Regions from separate parts of the Pedobacter sp. 01N416 genome, predicted to be linked through region 1. Evidence: riboswitches for the same ligand, from Rfam matches in the RefSeq annotation. Region 1 holds a riboswitch; each other region holds the start of a gene.
The links. A riboswitch is a leader RNA that binds a small molecule or an ion and turns the genes downstream of it on or off. The one in region 1 is predicted to bind S-adenosylmethionine.
Positions count from the first base shown of each region.

Region 2: linked by a shared signal. The riboswitch ahead of metH (methionine synthase) and the one ahead of AC1DND_RS22535 (transferrin receptor-like dimerization domain-containing protein) in region 1 are both predicted to bind S-adenosylmethionine.
Region 3: linked by a shared signal. The riboswitch ahead of AC1DND_RS07680 (O-acetylhomoserine aminocarboxypropyltransferase/cysteine synthase family protein) and the one ahead of AC1DND_RS22535 (transferrin receptor-like dimerization domain-containing protein) in region 1 are both predicted to bind S-adenosylmethionine.

Region 1 covers NZ_JBFTRT010000510.1:12-6,142, forward strand. The annotation lists partial or broken gene AC1DND_RS22530 (carboxypeptidase-like regulatory domain-containing protein) at 1-1,448, opposite strand, end outside; gene AC1DND_RS22535 (transferrin receptor-like dimerization domain-containing protein) at 1,464-3,518, opposite strand; SAM riboswitch class I at 3,598-3,702, opposite strand; gene AC1DND_RS22540 (ArsR/SmtB family transcription factor) at 4,006-4,281, shown strand; gene AC1DND_RS22545 (MFS transporter) at 4,341-5,480, shown strand; gene AC1DND_RS22550 (DUF92 domain-containing protein) at 5,816-6,131, opposite strand, start outside.
Region 2 covers NZ_JBFTRT010000018.1:13,228-22,823, forward strand. The annotation lists gene AC1DND_RS02115 (pyridoxal phosphate-dependent decarboxylase family protein) at 1-1,304, opposite strand, end outside; gene metF (methylenetetrahydrofolate reductase [NAD(P)H]) at 1,428-2,381, opposite strand; gene metH (methionine synthase) at 2,527-6,228, opposite strand; SAM riboswitch class I at 6,362-6,466, opposite strand; gene AC1DND_RS02130 (Bax inhibitor-1/YccA family protein) at 6,580-7,323, opposite strand; gene AC1DND_RS02135 (hypothetical protein) at 7,362-7,928, opposite strand; gene AC1DND_RS02140 (N-acetylmuramic acid 6-phosphate etherase) at 8,097-8,819, opposite strand; gene AC1DND_RS02145 (S41 family peptidase) at 8,841-9,596, shown strand, end outside.
Region 3 covers NZ_JBFTRT010000096.1:11,262-15,103, reverse strand. The annotation lists partial or broken gene AC1DND_RS07685 (homoserine O-acetyltransferase family protein) at 1-847, opposite strand, end outside; gene AC1DND_RS07680 (O-acetylhomoserine aminocarboxypropyltransferase/cysteine synthase family protein) at 813-2,084, opposite strand; SAM riboswitch class I at 2,348-2,458, opposite strand; gene AC1DND_RS07675 (hypothetical protein) at 2,670-3,683, shown strand; gene AC1DND_RS07670 (trans-sulfuration enzyme family protein) at 3,809-3,842, opposite strand, start outside.

The DNA.
Region 1 (6,131 bases):
GCAGAAATCGTCTGAAAGCCAATCGGGTAGTAATCCGTTTCATTGTAATTTTCATTCTGTATGGAAGTATATACCTCCGCATTCAACTTATCGGTAAACTGGTATTTCACTTTTATACCAGCAAGTAAATTATCGCTGTTATTTTCATATTCACGGTAACTCAACTGGTAAAAAGGATTGTTCACATTGAAGTTCTGTATATCAAAACCATAGGGTTTAAAGGCATATTTCCCTGAGGCATCGCGTTCCTGAAGATTGATAAAAGGTTCGTATAGTGAAGTAGCATATAACAAGGAGCCGCTACCACTTGATGATATGGAAGAAGAAGGCGTTTTGTTGTTAAAGTATTGCAGGCTTAGGTTAATCTCTAAGTTTTTATCCGGTTTATAGCCAAAATTAAACAAGGCTGTTTGTCTTTTATCGGCACCCACAGGTTCTGCAACTCCGCCTTTATATTGATTTTGAAAAGATGCATACAAAGTATATTTATCGCCCGCAGTTGATGCCGAAACAAAATTTGTAAAATATGGATTGTTGTTTAACATGTTAGCCACATTATCGTATACATTTGGGTATGGGTGAAGGTTAAGGGAATAACCGTTAGTTTGTACATCGATGGTCCTGGCGTTGCCGTTAAGCACGAATGAACCATCGGAATTAACCTTAAAATGATGAAACTGAGAAGTTGGCGGCGTATTTTGCACATTGCTTAAGCCAAATTCATTATCGACAATAATATTCACCTTTCCGGTACCTTTTCCTTTTTTGGTGAGCACCTGGATAATTCCGCCTTCACCCCTGGTACCATAAAGGGCCGAAGCCGCTGCGCCTTTAACCACTTCAATCGATTCTATATCCTGCGGATTTAAGTCAGACAGGTTTAATGCGGTTACAAACCCATCCACTACCAAAAGCGGCGCAATATTGCCCGATACCGATTTAGCGCCGCGCAGATAAACCGTTGCCCCCGAATTACCAGAAGATTGACTGATCTGGATCCCTGCAACCTTTCCTCTTAAAGTTTGAGAGGCATCTGTAGCCGGAACGGTATTAATCTGATCGTTATTCACTTTTGTTAGGGCAAAGGTCAACTTTTTGCGACTGGTACCTTCTGCAACGCCCGTAACCACCACATCAGCTAAAAGATGGACATCTTCTTTCAATTCCACATTAATTTCTGATCGGTTATTGATAGCTACAACCTGTTCTAAATAGCCCTGAAAATGGATGATGATACTATCAGCTTTTTGAGATAAGTTTAAATTAAATTCTCCTTTACCATTGGTGCTGGTGCCGATTTTGGTACCTTTTAATTTTATGGTAGCGCCAATAAGTGCTTGCTTATCTTTACTGTCGGTGATCTTACCGCGAATGGTATTTTGAGCAAAAGCCTGCAAACTGCTAAGCAAAACAAAGCAGACTATTAAATGGGTAAAAAATAGTTTCATTTTTATGGATTATAATTAAGGATGATTGGTCTGGTTGAGAAATTGAGTGAGTTTTGAGATTGAAGTTGTTAACACGAGAATTTGTACCTGTACATCTTTTGTATGGTACTGCTCAATGGCTTCTCTCACACCGGGAAGGGTTTTAACGCCATAGCCGGTGTACAGACCAGGGGCATAAATGCTATGCCTATACCACGGACGCCCAGGTAAACCTGCTTGTAGAAGCAATTGTTTTTCAGCCTGAAAAAGTAAGGTATTGAGTTGATCAGTTTTAGTATCCGAAGCGAGTGCAGCAGATACGATCTGATCAAGTTTTGATGATGCAGTTTTTAAACTATCTACTGCTAAGTTCAGTGCTTTAAAATCAAACTCTGGTAATTCAACCTGTACAGGAGGATTTTTCAAGTTTTCTTTAGGATCGTTGGCGAGCTGATAAGCACCACTTAAAACGAGCTTATTCTGGCTTTGAGCACCTTCCCTAAGCTGTTTTGCCAAAGCGTTTACTTCAGTAACATAAGTCGCTATTTTAGCCTGAAGATTAGAAAAATTAAATGGAAGTACATCTGCATTGGCCAAACGTAATACCGCCCGGCCAGCCGTTTGCGATAAGGCCAATCCGTATTCAAAACCTGGATCTTTAAACTTCACAAAGTTGTCGTAAGTATCGAAATTGGTATGGTACTCTCCTCCTTCATCTTCCCCGCCAAAACCAAGGCTTAAAGTAGGGATGCCGAGGTGCTGCAAAAACGCTGAATAATCTGATCCTGTGCCGAGCGCGCCCAGATCGAGTGTTTGGCTATCTTGTATTTTCTTACGGTCGGTAAGCGAGGCTGTAGAAATGGTTTTATTGGCTTTCCACCGCTCAAAAATATTAGAACCAACCTGAGGGTCTTTTACATCTTTCGAAATTTCTGAAACAAAATTTTCTAAAGCATGGGAACCGCCAGCTTCCAAAAAGCCACGGCCATTGCCATCCGAATTGATGTAGGCAACCGCTTTACTGTTTAACTCGTCTGCATGGTCTTCTACCCATTCTGTTGAACCTAAAAGCGATTGTTCTTCTCCATCCCAGGCAATATAAACAAGTGTTCGTTTAGGTTTTATACCTGCCTTTGCCAATTTTCCGATAGATTTTGCTTCTTCCAAAAGGGAGGCCAGCCCACTTACCGGATCTGCAGCGCCATTTACCCAGGCATCGTGATGATTACCACGTATAATCCACTGATTTTTAAATTTACTTCCCTCAAGTTTTGCTACAACATTGTATGCTGGCACAATATCCCAGTTAAAAGCCAGGTTTAAACGGACCACGGTACTTCCATCGCCAATGTGATAGGTAACGGGCAAGCCACCGCTCCAATCGGTAGGTACCACCTCACCTTTAAGTGCAGCAAGCAATGGCAAAGCATCGTGATAACTAATGGGCTGAACCGGAATTTTAAGAATCGTTTTGGCATCTGCCCGCTCCAACCTTTTGGCATTCTTGGTAGAACCGATTCCGGGTGTTAATGGATCACCGGGATAAATTACCATATCCATTACCGATCCCCGTTGAACAGCAAATTCTGGCTTGTAGGCGCCTTGCGGATATACATCTCCTTTCACAAAGCCGTCATCTTTTGGGTCCGAATAAATGATACAGCCCACCGCACCATGTTCGTAGGCTATCTTAGGTTTAGTGCCCCGCCACGATCTGCCATATTTTGCAATAACAATCTTGCCTTTTACGCTGATACCTAAACTCCCTAAAAGTTCTACCGAACGGGCTTTAGGCGTTGGAAACAAAACATAATAAGTCTCTATTTTTGCGTCCCAGCCATAACTTCTAAACTTTTTCAATACAGATTCTGCTACTGTTTTACTTCCTTTAGCACCCAAGTGGTGAGGGTTGGCAGAAAGTTCTTTTATGGTAGCCCCTATATTTTCTTTATTAAGCCCGGCATCAAATTTCTGCTCAATAACACGCTGTATCGGAATATTTTGGGTTTTAAATCCACTCAGCCTATTCTGCGCCAATAAAGGAAGCCAGAGCAATTGAATAGCCGTAAAAAGTGTAAAAGTTTTCTTCATTTTCTGATTTTTTTAGGAGTTCTTTTACCAGAAAAACTTTGAGCGACCTCAAAATCAATTAGCATGCGGATGCATAACCAACTTATCTTCTCCACCCTTGGGCAGAAAGGAATTAGCACCTTTTACAAGTGTATAGGTTGCTCAGACGTCATAGGGCCMTTCCCTCAGTCTTTCTGGATAAGTATTATATAATGATGCAAAGCTAAAAATAATAATCTAGTATTCCTATAGGATTTATATTATTTATTTAAATAACGCGGTTGACAGTCTTTTTAAAACTGACTGCCTTTGTTTTTTTTCGATCTTGCTAAAGGGATATATGCAAACCAGATCTTGGATTTTGCCACTTCTTACTGGGATCTCCCTGATGACTAAAAATCTTTATCCTAAAACAATCAATAAACATAGATACATTTCTATATATCAATATTAAAATTTACCTTTGCCAAGGCTTTACCCCTTGTTAATTTGGAGCAAAGCAAGAAAAATGGATAACAAAAAGATAGAAAAGATATCCCGGGCACTAAGTGATACCAACAGGATAGCCATTTTACAGGAATTTAAAAAAAAGAAAGATTGCCTCTATTGTGCAGAAGTAAATGATCTTTTAGACCTGACACAACCTTCCGTTTCCCACCATTTAAAGCAACTGGTTGATGCAGACCTGTTGTTGCCTCAAAAAGAAGGACGTAATTTCAAATACCTGCTGAACGAGAAAGTGCTCAATGAGTACATCGCCTGCCTAAATTCGTTAAAGGATTAAGGGCACTTACACATGAAATTAGAAACAAATTACCTATACACATCGAAATATTTGAATATATGAATAAGTCTATATATATACTGGCATTAGGTGCCTTTGGCATTATCACTACCGAATTTGGCGTTATCGGCATCTTGCCAACGATCAGCAGGGAGTTTGGCGTTTCTGTGGATACAGCCGGGTGGTTATTAAGTGCCTTTGCTATAACAGTTGCCGTATCGTCTCCATTTATAACTGCCCTTACTTCTAAGATCAATCGCAAGTTCTTATTATGCCTTGTTTTGGGTGTTTTTATACTCTCAAACCTGCTTTCAGCTTTTTCCCCTAGCTTTACCATTTTGATGATCGCGAGGATTTTGCCTGCCTTCTTCCACCCGCTGTTCTGGAATATTTCGCTAGCAGTAGCGTTCAAACAAGGCGGAGCCAAAGCAGTATCGGTCGTCATGACTGGGCTCAGCATCGCTACGGTTTTGGGTGTACCCTTAACTACCTATGCTGCTGATTACTTTCATAACTGGCAGGCATCTTTTTTCTTAACCAGTATTATCAGTTTAATTGCCTTTTTAGGCCTGCTATTTGTTGTGCCATCTATGCCGGGCAACAGCGAAAAATCTGCTGAAAGCCAGTTGTATGTTTTAAAGGATACCAAGCTTTGGCTAAACCTGGTTTCCACCGTACTTACACTTGCAGCCATGTTCTCGAGCTATAGCTACCTTGCCGCGTACCTTGAAAACATTTCGAATATGAACGGCGCTCAAATTAGCATTATGCTGCTCCTATTTGGTGGAATGGGGATTCTTGGTAACTGGTTAATGGGCATTGCACTCGGTAAAAATGTAATCTTAACCAGCCGGTTCTTTTTTATTCTTTTGATAGCTGTGCAAATATTGGCTTATTATTTTGGAACAATTTTTATCCCTATGGTAATTATTGTTTCCTTATGGGGCATGATCCATACAGGTGGATTTTTAGTGCCCAACATTCGAACCACTCAATCCGTTCCCCATAATGCATTGGAATTTGTAAACAGTCTTTTAACATCTTGCTATAATATCGGTATTTCATTAGGCGCATTCTTAGGCGGCATTGTAATCGCGAAGTTTGGTGTCCACGAAATAATCTGGATGGCAGTGCCTCTTCTGTTACTGGCTTACTTATTGAGTTTTGTAAACTCAAGAAAGAAAGCATTGGTTAATTAATAATTTATCAATCTTAAAATATTAAAACTGAGTACATGCTCAGCATTATCAATGATCTTACAGGACAATCCAAGATTTTATAGTGATAAATATAGTCCTTTTGGCTGATTACTTTCAAGAGCGTTAACGAACTTTAACTAAAAAACCCCAACTCAATTAAAAATTTTACCGAGTGTCTCCCATGCCCAATGTTCGTTAAGTTAAGCGTTTTTAACCATAGATGCACCCAGATAACACGGATTTTCATATCTGTGTGCATCCTTTCTATCTGTGGTTAAATTATTTTTGCTTGTGCCGAATGGCTTAAGGTGTAATGGGAATAAATAAACCCAGACTTAAAGAAAAATCTCCAACAACACAATTACAATCGCTGCTGTCAATGTATTCAAAAAATTGACCACATCATTCCCGATCAACCCCCTCCGCTCCAGCACAGCCCCTAATATGGAATCAGTAAGGTTACCCAACGTACCTGCAAGAACAATAAAGAAAAAGCTGATACTCCATCCCCATCCTAGCGCATAAATGCCAGCAATAATACAGCTACCTGCTATACCGATCAGGGTCCCTTCCAGACTGATCACCCCGTCCATTCCGCAGCGGTCGGGCTTAAAGGAAATAACATTAAAAAACCGTCTTCCATAAAGCATC
Region 2 (9,596 bases), on a different contig from region 1:
ATTCCTTTCTTCCCGTTATAAAATGTAGGGGTCATAAAAACTTTTCCGCCCGCGTTTAACTTATTCAGGAATGTTGCAACTAAACTTTCATCTGTCAACGAAAAACAAACGGTATTTAGACGTACGGGTGCCAATAACTCGAAGTTTGGATTTTCATTAATAAAACAGGCAAACTGTAAGGCCACCTCAACATTAGTTTCTACAATTTCCTGATAACCTTGTTTTCCATAGCTTGTTAAGGTAAACCATGCAGGTAAGGTCTTTAAACGGCGGGAATTTTCTGGCAAAAAATTTAAGTAACTGAAATTTTCCATCGGATTGCCCAAATAAGCTGCATTAGAATTCTGAAAGGTTTCTACCTGTAACAATTGGTGTTTTTCTTTCACGAAAAATACTGCGTTTTCATAGGGTACATTTAGCCATTTGTGGCAATCAACCGTAATACTGTCGGCATGCTCCCATCCTTTAACAAAATGATTATATTTAGGCGAACAAGCGGCAAAGCCGCCAAAGGCTGCATCGATATGCCACCAGAAATTATATTTTTCTTTTAAGGCATTAATGGCTTCAAAATCATCAAAATCAACCGTATTTACTGTTCCGGCACTTGAGATTAAAATGAAAGGTTCGCCATTTAAGGCTTGTATTTTTAGTTCAAGGTCGGCAACATCTAGCGCTTCGCGGTTGCCCTGCATTACGTTTACCTGAATAAAATTGCCACTACCCAAGCCAAGCATCGATAAGGATTTTATGGCTGATGAGTGCGGTGTAGCCGACAATACATTTACCTTACCTGATATACCTTCTCTGGCAAAATCTTTTCCAAATTGTTTGCCAATCCATTGCCTTGCAACAGCTAGGCAGGTAAAATTAGATAAGGTTGCTCCGGTTACAAAACCACCGAAAAAATCCTTGGGCAGGTTAAACAACGAAAGTAATAACTGGATGGTTTCGAGTTCGATGATAGCCGAAACGTCGCCGTTACCTTTTGCGCTTTGTGTGTTTTGATCGTAGATAGTCGACAGCCAATCGCCAGCAATGGCAGCAGGAGTTGTTCCACCGGTTACAAAGCCCCAGTATCTTGGCCCAGATGAGGCCACCATAATAGGCTCGAAGCGTTGATTAAATTGTTTTAAGGCTTCAAGTGTACCAAAACCTTGCTCGCATAAATCCCAGACAATCTCTACTTCAGCAGAACTGGTTGTAGGCCGTTCATGAATTTGGTTTAAATAATCTATTCCCTGTTGTTTAACTTCTGTCAGTATGGCATCGAGGTTTTGTTGGTCGATATTTAGATTATTCATGATGATAATTTAAGTAACAAAAAAAATACGTCATTGCGAGGCACGAAGCAATCTTAAAGCGCTAGGTTAATTAGCGATCGTTGTAGGATTGCTTCGTGCCTCGCAATGACGACGCTTTTTAGACTAAAAAATAGCCTTAGCAATCTTTTTGGTTTGCTCTGGGCGGCCCATGGTGTAAAAGTGTAACACCGGGGCACCAAAATCAATCAATTCTTTACATTGTTTAATCATGGCTTCAGTACCAATTTCTTTTGCCTCATTATTATTTTTAGCGTGCGATAGCGCATCCGTTAACTCATCAGGCAAATCGATGTGAAATATTTTAGGCAGCACATTTAACTGAGACAAGGTACTTATAGGCTTCAAGCCTGGTATAATTGGAATATTGATATCGTTTTCCCTGCATTTTTTTACAAAATCGAAATACTTCTGGTTATCGAAAAACATCTGCGTAACAATAAACTCTGCTCCTGCTTCAACCTTCTTTTTCAGGTATTTGAAATCGGTACTCATGTTAGGCGCTTCGAAATGTTTTTCCGGATAGCCAGCCACGCCGATACAGAAATCACTTTTAAAGGTTTCTACATCTTCGTGCAAAAATTTACCTTCGTTATGGTTCTTGATGTGCTCGATCAAATCTGTAGCATAACAGTGTCCGCCGGGAGTTGGCACGAAATTCCCATCTGCCTTACGGGCATCGCCACGCAAAGCCAAAACGTTATCAATACCCAAGAACTGTAAATCGATCAATGCATTTTCGGTTTCTTCTTTGGTAAATCCACCGCAAATGAGATGCGGAACGGCATCTACTTTATATTTATGGATAATGGCCGCACAAATGGCAATGGTTCCGGGACGCTTACGATAAGATACCTTTTGTAGCAAACCATTCGCCTGTTCTTTATAAATGTAATCCTCGCGGAGCGAAGTTACATCAATAAAAGGAGGATTAAACTCTAATAATGGCTCTATCGCATCATAAATCCATTGTATACTTTGCCCTTTAATAGGCGGCAATAATTCAAAAGAGAACAAGGTTTTACCCTTTGCGTTTTTTATATGGTCTGTAATCTTCATAACCTATTTTTGGGTGTCATGCTGAGTGCTAACGAAGCATCTCTAACATTGTAGCAGTTCTTATTTCTGATGACTGCAAACATCAAAATTATATGTTCTTCGGTTTGAGATCCTTCTATTCACTCAGGACGACAAATCGAAAATATTAATAAGCTAAATTTGGACTTAACCACCGCTCCACTTCTTCAACCGGCATATTCTTTCTGATGGCGTAATCTTCAATCTGATCTTTGGTAATTTTTCCTAATCCAAAATACCTTGAATCGGGATGCGCGAAATAAAACCCACTTACCGCTGCTGTTGGATACATGGCATAACTTTCGGTTAAGTGTAACCCTATTTTATTCTCCGCATCAAGCAATTGGAATAAAGTTCCTTTTTCGGTGTGTTCCGGACAGGCAGGATAACCTGGCGCGGGACGGATACCTGCGTATTCTTCTTTAATCAATTCCTGATTGCTCAGATTTTCATCTTGTGCATAACCCCAGTATTCTTTACGTACACGTTCGTGCAAGCGTTCTGCGAAAGCTTCAGCTAAACGATCGGCCAATGCTTTAGCCATGATACTATTGTAATCATCGTAATTCGATTCGAACTCATTTACCAGGTCATCAATCCCGATACCTGCGGTTACGGCAAAACCACCAAAATAATCCTGAATACCACTTTCTTTCGGTGCAATGAAATCAGATAAAGCATAATAAGGCTGCCCATCTACTTTTTCGGCCTGCTGGCGGAGGGTATGGATAGTTACCAGTTTGGAGTTCTCAGTTTTCAGTTCTGAGTCATTTGACAGCTGATCACTGGCAACTGTCAACTGAATATCGTCTCCAACCGCATTAGCTGGCCAGAAACCGATTACGGCTCTTGCTGTTAACAGTTTTTCGTCGAGGATGCGTTTTAATAAAGTTTGTGCATCATCAAAAAGTTTCTTTGCCTCATCCCCTACATTTTTATCATCGAAAATTTTCGGATAACTGCCACGGAGCTCCCAGGTATGGAAAAACGGCGTCCAATCGATATAGGGAACCAGTTCTTCTAAGGGATAGTTATCGAAAACCCTTGTGCCTGTAAATTCCGGAACGGGTAGGTTGGGCTGAAAATCAATCTTAAATTTATTTGCACGTGCCTCTTCTAAGGTTTTAAAACGTTTATCCGATCGCTTATTTAAATGCGCTTCGCGTGCTTTATCATATTCGGCCCTGATACCTGCCACATAATCGTCTTTTGTTTCAGGATTCATCAAGGTGCTGCAAACGGTAACACTTCTGGAAGCATCCAATACGTGGATAGCAGGTCCTGAATAATTTGGCGCTACTTTTACAGCAGCATGGATTCTTGAAGTAGTGGCCCCACCGATAATTAAGGGAATGGTAAAACCTTCGCGCTCCATTTCTTTGGCAAAGTGAACCATTTCATCCAATGATGGTGTAATCAATCCACTTAAACCAATAATATCGGCTTTTATTTCTTTGGCTTTTTTGATGATTTCCTGCGCAGGAACCATCACGCCCATGTCAACAATTTCGAAGTTATTACAAGCCAATACTACACCCACAATATTTTTTCCAATATCATGCACATCGCCTTTTACGGTGGCCATTAAAACTCTTCCTGCAGATGAACTTTGATCCTGATCGGGATTATCCAGCTTTTCCTGTTCGATAAATGGCAATAAATAGGCTACGGCTTTTTTCATTACCCTTGCCGATTTTACCACTTGTGGCAAGAACATTTTTCCGGCACCGAATAAATCACCCACAATGTTCATCCCATCCATCAACGGTCCTTCGATTACCTGAATCGGGCGGGCATATTTTTGTCTGGCTTCTTCCACATCATCATCCAGGTATTCTACAATTCCCTTTACTAAAGAATGAGATAATCGCTCTTCAACAGAACCTTTTCTCCACTCTTCATCTTTAACTACCTCTTTACCTTTCGATTTTACGGTATCGGCATATTCTACCAAACGCTCTGTAGCATCGTCTCTTCGGTTTAAGAGTACATCCTCCACCCTTTCTAACAATTCGGGTGGAATTTCCTGATAAACTTCTAGCATCCCTGCATTTACGATCCCCATATCTAACCCAGCCTGAATGGCGTGATAAAGAAATGCGGAGTGCATTGCTTCGCGAACGGTATTATTTCCCCTGAAAGAGAAAGAAATATTAGAAACCCCTCCGCTCACTTTAGCATGAGGTAGGTTTTCTTTAATCCACCGTGTGGCATTTATAAAATCGACAGCATAATTATTATGTTCTTCTAATCCGGTTGCAACAGTTAAAATGTTCGGATCGAAAATAATATCCTCTGGCGGGAAACCAATTTCGTGCACCAGAATATCGTAACTTCTTTTACAGATTTCTTTTCTGCGCTCATAATTATCGGCCTGTCCTTGCTCATCAAAAGCCATTACTACTACCGCAGCACCGTATTGCATAATTTTGCGTGCACTTTCGCGGAATTTCTCCTCCCCTTCTTTTAGTGAAATAGAGTTTACAATTCCTTTTCCCTGCAAACATTTTAAGCCATTTTCAATAACCGACCATTTGGATGAATCGACCATGATGGGCAATTTGGCAATATCAGGTTCGGAGGCAATGAGATTTAAGAATTTGGTCATTGCTGCTTCCGAATCCAACATCCCCTCATCCATATTCACATCAATTACCTGCGCACCACCTTCAACCTGTTGCAGAGCAACGGCCAGTGCGGCTTCATAATCTCCACCTAAAATCAGTTTAGAGAATTTGGGAGATCCGGTAATATTTGTTCTTTCACCAATATTTACAAAAATGCTTTCTGGGGTGATGGTTACAGGCTCAAGCCCACTTAAACGCATGTAAGGCTCCAATACAGGTATTTTACGGGGTTCTGCTTTTCGGGCATTTTTGGCAATACAGCCAATGTGCTCTGGCGTGGTACCACAACAGCCGCCTACAATATTCACAAAACCAGAGGCAATAAAATCGTCAACTAAATGTGCCGTTTCATGCGGCTGTTCATCATAAGCACCAAACTCGTTTGGTAAACCTGCATTTGGATAGGCCGAAACATAACAGCCAGCTTTTGCAGCAAGCTCCTCAATATGCGGACGCATTTCTTTAGCACCCAAAGCACAGTTAAAACCGATACTTAACGGTTTTGCATGCATTACAGAGTTTAAGAAAGCTTCGGCAGTTTGACCTGAAAGTGTTCTTCCAGAGGCATCGGTAATGGTACCAGAAATCATAATCTCCAGTTTACGGCCAATTACCTCTTCATATTTTTTAATGGCTACAATAGCCACTTTAGCATTTAAAGTATCGAAAATGGTTTCGATTAATAATACATCAGAACCACCATCTACCAAACCACGCACCTGCTCATAATAAGCGGCTTCGAGCTCATCAAAATAAACTGCCCTAAAACCAGGATCGTTTACATTCGGCGACATGGAAAGGGTACGGTTGGTTGGGCCAATAGCACCGGCCACAAAACATTTACGGCCTGGATTTGCAGCCATGAACACGTTTACAGCTTCTTTTGCCACCCGCGCGCCCTCAAAACTCATTTCGTAAGAAAGGTCTTCCATCTGGTAGTCGGCCATGGAAATGCRCTGTGTACTGAACGTATTGGTTTCGATAATATCGGCACCAGCGGCCAGGTACTCCAGGTGTATTGTTTTAATAATATCCGGACGTGTGATGTTGAGCAAATCATTATTGCCTTTTACATCACAGGGATGGTTTTTAAATCGCTCCCCTCTAAAATCTTCTTCGGTTAAGGTATATCGCTGAATCATGGTACCCATTGCACCATCAATCACCAAAATACGTTTTTCTAATTCTTCTCTTATGCTCATTCTTGTTGTAAGATTTGAGATATGAGATATCAGATATGAGAGTGGATAAGACACAATGTCTCAAATCTCAAATCTATGGTCTCAAGTCTCTAAAAGGCTTATTTAAAAAGTTGGTACGTGAATCGTAATCCTAAACTTATCTGTTTCCGCTATTTGCAGAATAGAATTTAGCACCTTGTATGGTTACAGGTTGCTAAGACTTCGTTGGGTCTAATCCCTCCGTCTTTCTTAATAAGCATACAAAAATGCAACAAAGCAACATCAATTCCAAAATTTATCGCTTTGCTACCAAATAAAATTACAAAGGCCATGCAATTCTGCACGGCCTTAAGAATATTGTTCTGTTAATGACTATTTTCTGCTTCCGAAAATACGAAGTAAGAAAAGGAAGATATTGATGAAATCTAAATATAAATTCAAAGCAGCCATTATTGCCAGTTTTTTAGTGTCTGCTTCTGGAATTGCTTCTCCACTCTCCTGAATTCCCATCCCAATTCTTTTAATTTTCTGCACATCATAAGCCGTTAACGCAGTAAATACCGCAATACCTACAAAAGCCATAATCAGGCTAAATTGTTCGCTTTTAATAAACATGTTAAGAATGCTCGCAATAAATAATCCCGCAACACCTACCATTAAGATAGGGCCGAACTTACTGAGATCAATATTAGTGGTATAGCCCATAAATGCCATAATACCGAAAATACCCGCAGCCGCAGCGAAACAGGTAATTATAGACGCCCCGGTATAAATTAAGAGAATAAAGCTTAAACTTACTCCTAATAAAATAGAGAAAAGCACAAAAACGCCTAATAGTGCACCATAAGATAATTTGTTAAAACCCGCGCCCATTAATAAAACTAATCCAAGTGGTGCAAACATGGCTACGTAACCTAAAGCAGTTCTTCTGCCGGTTTCAAAATCGATTAACGATCTTAATGCACTTTCACTGTTAGAAATATAAAAGGCAGAAAGCGTAGATAATAACAATGCCACGAACATCCACAAGAAAACGTTTGCAAAGAATTTTTTAGAAACAGATCTTTCCTGTACAAAAACACTGTCTTTTTGATATTGATAATTTTGTTGTTCCATTTTAAATTTTGTGTATTTAACTATATAAAAATAAATATTTAGTTTAATCTTTTTGTCAGCAATTCTTCAACTTTTTTAAAGAACTGTAAAGGTTTTAATGTGCGCCATGGCAGATTGTCAAATGCACCGCCAAAGTTAATGTAATAATCGATGTTATTATCGCGAAACTCGGTGATTACGTGTTCCTGAAAATTAACTCCAACAATCCAGCCATCTTCTACTTCCTGAAACCACTCTTCGTAATAACTGTCATCAGAGGCATGAAAATTCAGTATATTTTCACCGATCAGGATAAATTTATTAATGCCTTCATCCATCATCAGCTCTAAAATATCGCGTTTCAGCAGCATAATATCGTTGTTAATGGCATCGTTCCATTCTCCTATAAATTCTATAACGGCATAACTGCGATCATAATCGGCGTATAACACCTTCATGTATAAGGTATTCGAACCAAACTCGTCCCATTGCGGGTGCAGTAAAAAATTGTAAATCTGCTTATCGAAGTAAAGTTCTGAATATTCGGTATTGTAAAATGGCGAACGCTCATCTTCTGCCGAAATATAATCATCTCTCCACTGGTAATAAGGCTCAATTTCGTGCATATACTTTAATTATTGAATAATTGAATTTTGAATGAGTGACTAGATAAGTTATTGAATGATTGAGTTTTGAATGAGTGAATGTTAAGATCGTTTCTACATCCTATCCTTCAATCATTCTTTCATTCACTAATTCATTTTCATTCAATCCTTCTATCCTTCTCTCATTTCTTAGTGTCCTGCTTCAACTGCTTTACGTACACTTCCGTAACGGGTTAACAACTCAGCTGCTTCATCGTAACCTATATTTAGTTCATCGGCCACCATTTGTGTACCGCGGTCTACCAGTTTATGGTTGGTTAACTGCATATCGACCATTTTATTGCCAACTACACGCCCCAACTGAACCATAACGGTAGTGCTTAACATGTTTAACACCATTTTTTGAGCCGTACCAGATTTCATACGGGTAGAGCCGGTTACAAACTCAGGGCCAACCACCACTTCAACCGGAAAATCCGATTCTGCAGCAATAGGTCCGCCGGTATTACAAACGATGCAACCTGTTAAAATACCATGCTTACGTGCCGTGTTTAATCCGCCGATTACATATGGCGTAGTACCTGACGCTGCCAGACCAACCAAACAATCTTTCTCGTTAATTTCAAATTCCTGAAGATCTTTCCAGGCTTGTTCGGCGTCATCTTCAGCAAATTCTACCGCTCTTCTAATGGCTGTATCTCCACCGGCAATAATTCCAACAACCCAATCAAAAGGAACACCGTATGTAGGTGGGCATTCTGATGCGTCTACTACACCTAAACGACCACTGGTACCCGCACCTATATAAAAGAGACGGCCACCTTTTTTCATTCGCTCGGCCACTGCCGATGTTAATTTTTCGATCTGAGGCAAAGATATTTCAACTGTGATATCAATACCGATTCGCTTCAAAACTTACCCATAGATAGCGTTCTGCACCAACTCGATCCACATAGTGTTTACCTGCCACCAACCGATGCGCAGGATATGACCGATAACCTGGAAGGGAACTTTGAGGGTGTGGGCATAGAATATTATATGCTTAACGATACCATGATGGTTACCGGCGTGGTTAAAGATGGCCCAGCTTACCAGGCGGGGATAAAATTGGGCGATAAAATCCTAAGTATCGATACGGCAGTTGTAAGTGGAAGAAATTTACCAAAAGACCAACTTACGGGCCGTTTTAAAGGCAGATCTGGAACAGGTGTTAGCGTGGTGCTTTTACATCCAGGCACACCGCAAAGTAACCGCATTATGGTTACACGAGGCAAAGTAAACATCAGCAGTATTGATGCAGCTTATATGATCAATAACGAAACAGGTTATGTACGGATCAGCAAGTTTGGCGCTAATACCGATAACGACTTTTCTGTTGCAGCCAATAACCTGAAAGCAAGGGGCATGAAAAAACTGATTCTTGATTTGCGTGACAATGGAGGTGGTTATTTTACTGCTGCTACAGGTTTGGCCGATCAGTTTTTAGCCGAGAACAAACTTATTGTATATACACAGGGTAAACATGAGCCACGTACCGATTATTTTTCTACGGGCACTGGCGCTTTTCAAAATGGCAAACTGGCTATCCTGATTAATGAAAATACCGCTTCGGCCAGCGAAATTGTAGCTGGAGCCATCCAGGATCTGGGACGCGGAATTATTGTTGGCCGCCGTTCTTTTGGCAAAGGT
Region 3 (3,842 bases), on a different contig from region 1:
TTAAAAATCCATCGTGACCATAATCTGAGTGCAAGGCACTAAATTCTGCTCCTGGGATATGATCGGCCAGGTATTTTTGCTCCGATAAAGGAAACAAAACGTCATTTTCTATCCCGATTACCAAAGTATTTGCCGTAATTAATTTTAGTGCATCAGCAATGCTTTTGCGGTTACGGCCCACATTGTGGCTGTCCATTGCTTTGGTTAAATAATAATAACTGTAGGCGTTAAAACGGTTAATCAGTTTTTCTCCCTGATAATTCTGATAAGAAGAGGATCTGAAATTGTCGGTTTTATCGTTTACGCTTTCTACCTGTGTACTGCCGTAAGCACTGTAGGTTCTATAACTTAAAAGTGCAATGCTACGGGCTGTTTTTAAACCTTTGCTGCCACCGTTTGGCTGGTTGGCATAAAAAGTTCTATCGGTAGTAATGGCCAAACGCTGACTTTCGTTAAAAGCAATTCCCCATGGAGAATGGGCTGCATTAGTCGCAATCAAGATCAGGTTTTCAATTTTATTCGGCTCCGAAATACTCCACTCAACAGCTTGCTGTCCGCCTAAAGAACCTCCGATCAATAATTTAATATAATCAATGCCTAAATGCGAAGCCAATAACTGGTGTGCCGATACTAAATCGCGGATAGTAAACTGCGGAAACGAAAGGTAATAAGGTAAGCCTGTTACGGGATTAGTACTTAATGGATTTGTGCTGCCGTAATGCGAGCCTAAAACATTAGCGCAAACGATATAATGCTCTTCGGGATTGAACAAAGCATTTTCGCCGAACAAACCTTCCCACCATTCAAAAACGTCAGCATTGGCGGTAAGTGCATGGCAAACCCAAATTCGAAACCCTCAGTGCATTCGGTTTTACTCCTGCTGCTAATTGCTCTGTTTCGCTTAATTGCTGGTGCGTTGTGGCAGAAGGCTGAATGATCAGCGTTTTTGCATCACCCACATTGGCCAGGTGCGACGCCAGTTTTAAGTTATCAATTACCTGTGATGCATTTTCTTTGCTTCCAGCTAATTCGAAAGACAAAACTGCGCCAAAACCATTGCTTAAATATTTTTTAGCCAGGTTGTTATATTTACTGCTGGCTAAGCCAGGGTACTGAACTTCTTTAACTAGTGGATGGTTTTCTAACCAGGTTGCCAATTCTAACGCATTATCTACATGGCGCTGAACGCGGAGTGATAAAGTTTCTAATCCTTGTAATAAAAGAAAAGAATTGAAAGGCGATAGGGCAGGTCCCAGATCTCTTAATCCTTCTACCCGGGCACGGATGATAAACTGGATGTTACCAAATGGTCCGCCGATACCAAAAACATCGCTGAAAACCAAACCATGATAACCTTCTGAAGGCTCAGAGAATTGAGGGAATTTCCCATTGCCCCAGTTGTAATTTCCACCGTCAACGATAACCCCGCCAATACTTGTTCCATGCCCGCCGATCCATTTAGTTGCAGATTCTACAACAATGTTGGCGCCATGTTCCAATGGTTTAAACAAATAACCTCCTGCACCAAAAGTATTGTCGACCACTAATGGTAGATCGTATTTTTTTGCAATTGCGGCAATTTTTTCGAAATCAGGCACACTAAATGCAGGGTTGCCAATGGTTTCTAAAAAGATTGCTTTTGTTTTATCGGTTATRTTACTTTCAAATTCTTCAGGTACATCTGGATTTGCAAAATCGACATGAATACCCAAGCGCTTAAAAGCTACTTTGAATTGATTATAGGTTCCGCCGTAAATGTGAGATGAAGAAACGATGCTATCACCAGCCTCCAATATGTTATTTAGTGCGATAAATTGAGCGGCTTGCCCCGATGCGACTGCTAAAGCTGCCACGCCACCTTCTAAAGCGGCAATACGTTTTTCGAAAACATCGCTGGTTGGATTCATGATCCTGGTGTAGATATTACCAAACTCTTTTAAGGCAAATAAATTGGCGCCGTGTTCTGCATTTTTAAAACCATAAGAAGTGGTTTGGTAAATAGGAACAGCTCTTGATCCTGTTGTTGGATCTATTTCCTGGCCAGCGTGCAGTTGTAAAGTTTCAAATTTATATGATGTTGACATAATTTCTATTTTTTTAGTTGATGTGATTAGATAGCAGAAATTAGGATAATCCTAAAACCTAGCAGGGCGTATCCCGGTTTCCCGGGACCTTCCAATTTGAAAGAAACAAAAAAGGAAGATTTTTAAATTACTGTATGCAACAGCACATACAAGTAAACGCACGCATATCACAACAAATAAAAGAAATAGAAGCTTGTTCTACCTTTTTAAGGTCTGTACTGGGTTCGCTTAGCGATTGAAGATTTAATGTTTTCATCAGTTCTAATTTATATCTCCAAATAACACCATGTTATCCGGTCAGGAATTGGCACCTTCTCTTTCTGAGGGTTGCCAGTGGGTCATCGAGCCAGTCTCTCGCCACTTCTTTATAAATCAACCCGTGAAGATTGACTTTTATTTAGCTATCTGCCAAATAATATTTCAAATGTCTGAATTTAATTTTAATCCACAAAATAAAATTTCGAAATTACATTAACTCATTGAAAATGAATTGCGTATTTTTATGATGCAATGACAATCTGAAACTTTAATACTGAATTAACGCTTAAAATTCTAAGTTTGTGGTACCTATCTAAATTAATTATGATGAAAAATACAAAATCACTATGTTTAGGCCTGTTGTTTACTATTGCTTGTTTAAATAATGTAAATGCTCAATTCGGAGGCTTAAAAGATAAATTATTAAAAGTGGGCACTGCCCAGGGTGCTAAAGCTTTAGGCGTAGACAAGTTTTTAAAACAACCTGCTGCCATTACCACTAATTTTGAAGACGTAAATAGAGAAGGCGAAAAGCTGCCTGATTTTATTAATTCATTAAATTTAAAAGCCCAGCCCTTGTATTTACTGCCTAAAAATCCAGATGGTGGTTTTGTGCTTTGTGAGGGGCTTTACGAAATGACCAATAAAAGTTATTGTCTAAAAGCAGGAACTTTTGCCCCATCAAAGGGTGATGGTTACATGTTTGCACCTGTTTTAGGCCCGAAGGAAGAAATTGTGGTTTCTATACTGAAAAGCGCTGAGAAACATCCTGATGTAGACCAGCACGATATTCAGGCATTATTATGGACCATTATTGCAAGAACAAAATTTGCCGATTTTAACGGACAGGTTAAAGTAACTGCCATTAAATTATTAACACCAAAACAACTTACACAATTGGAAGGTGGTGCTTTAGGTGTTTTGCCTTTCGATGTAATGGAAAAGGCTAAAGACCAGTTACCATCGGGGGTGAGGGCTGTTTTTGAAACAGAAAATAATATCCGTCAACTGGTTTCGTCTGGGAATTATACTTATGCTGATATGGAAAAATATGCGATTATAGCGGGTATGGCGCCACCAAGAAGCGATGTGCCAAGCGGTATCTGGACCAAACACCCTGACGGTTATTATGTACGTTATTTTCCTTCTGGTTATTCGATTACCAAGGTACAGGTTTATGTACCTAAAGAATTATTGGCTGGTGGTACAAAATTAATATATGATGCTGCTGGTGACATTGCCTGCCCAGCTAATACAGGCTCGCAACGTTTAGCGCAGACTAATGAGCCTCTGGAGGCAAATTATTCGTTGAAGTTGACTACGATTTGTAATCCTAAATAGATTTCAAAACAAATATTCGTCATTGCGAGGAGGAACGACGAAGCAATCTTAAAGCGCACGCTAGTAGCGACCGTTGTAAGATTGCTTCGTCGGCTGAAAAAGCCTTCTCGCAATGACGATTCTTTTTAACCCAAAGCCTGCGCTAAATCGGCGATAATA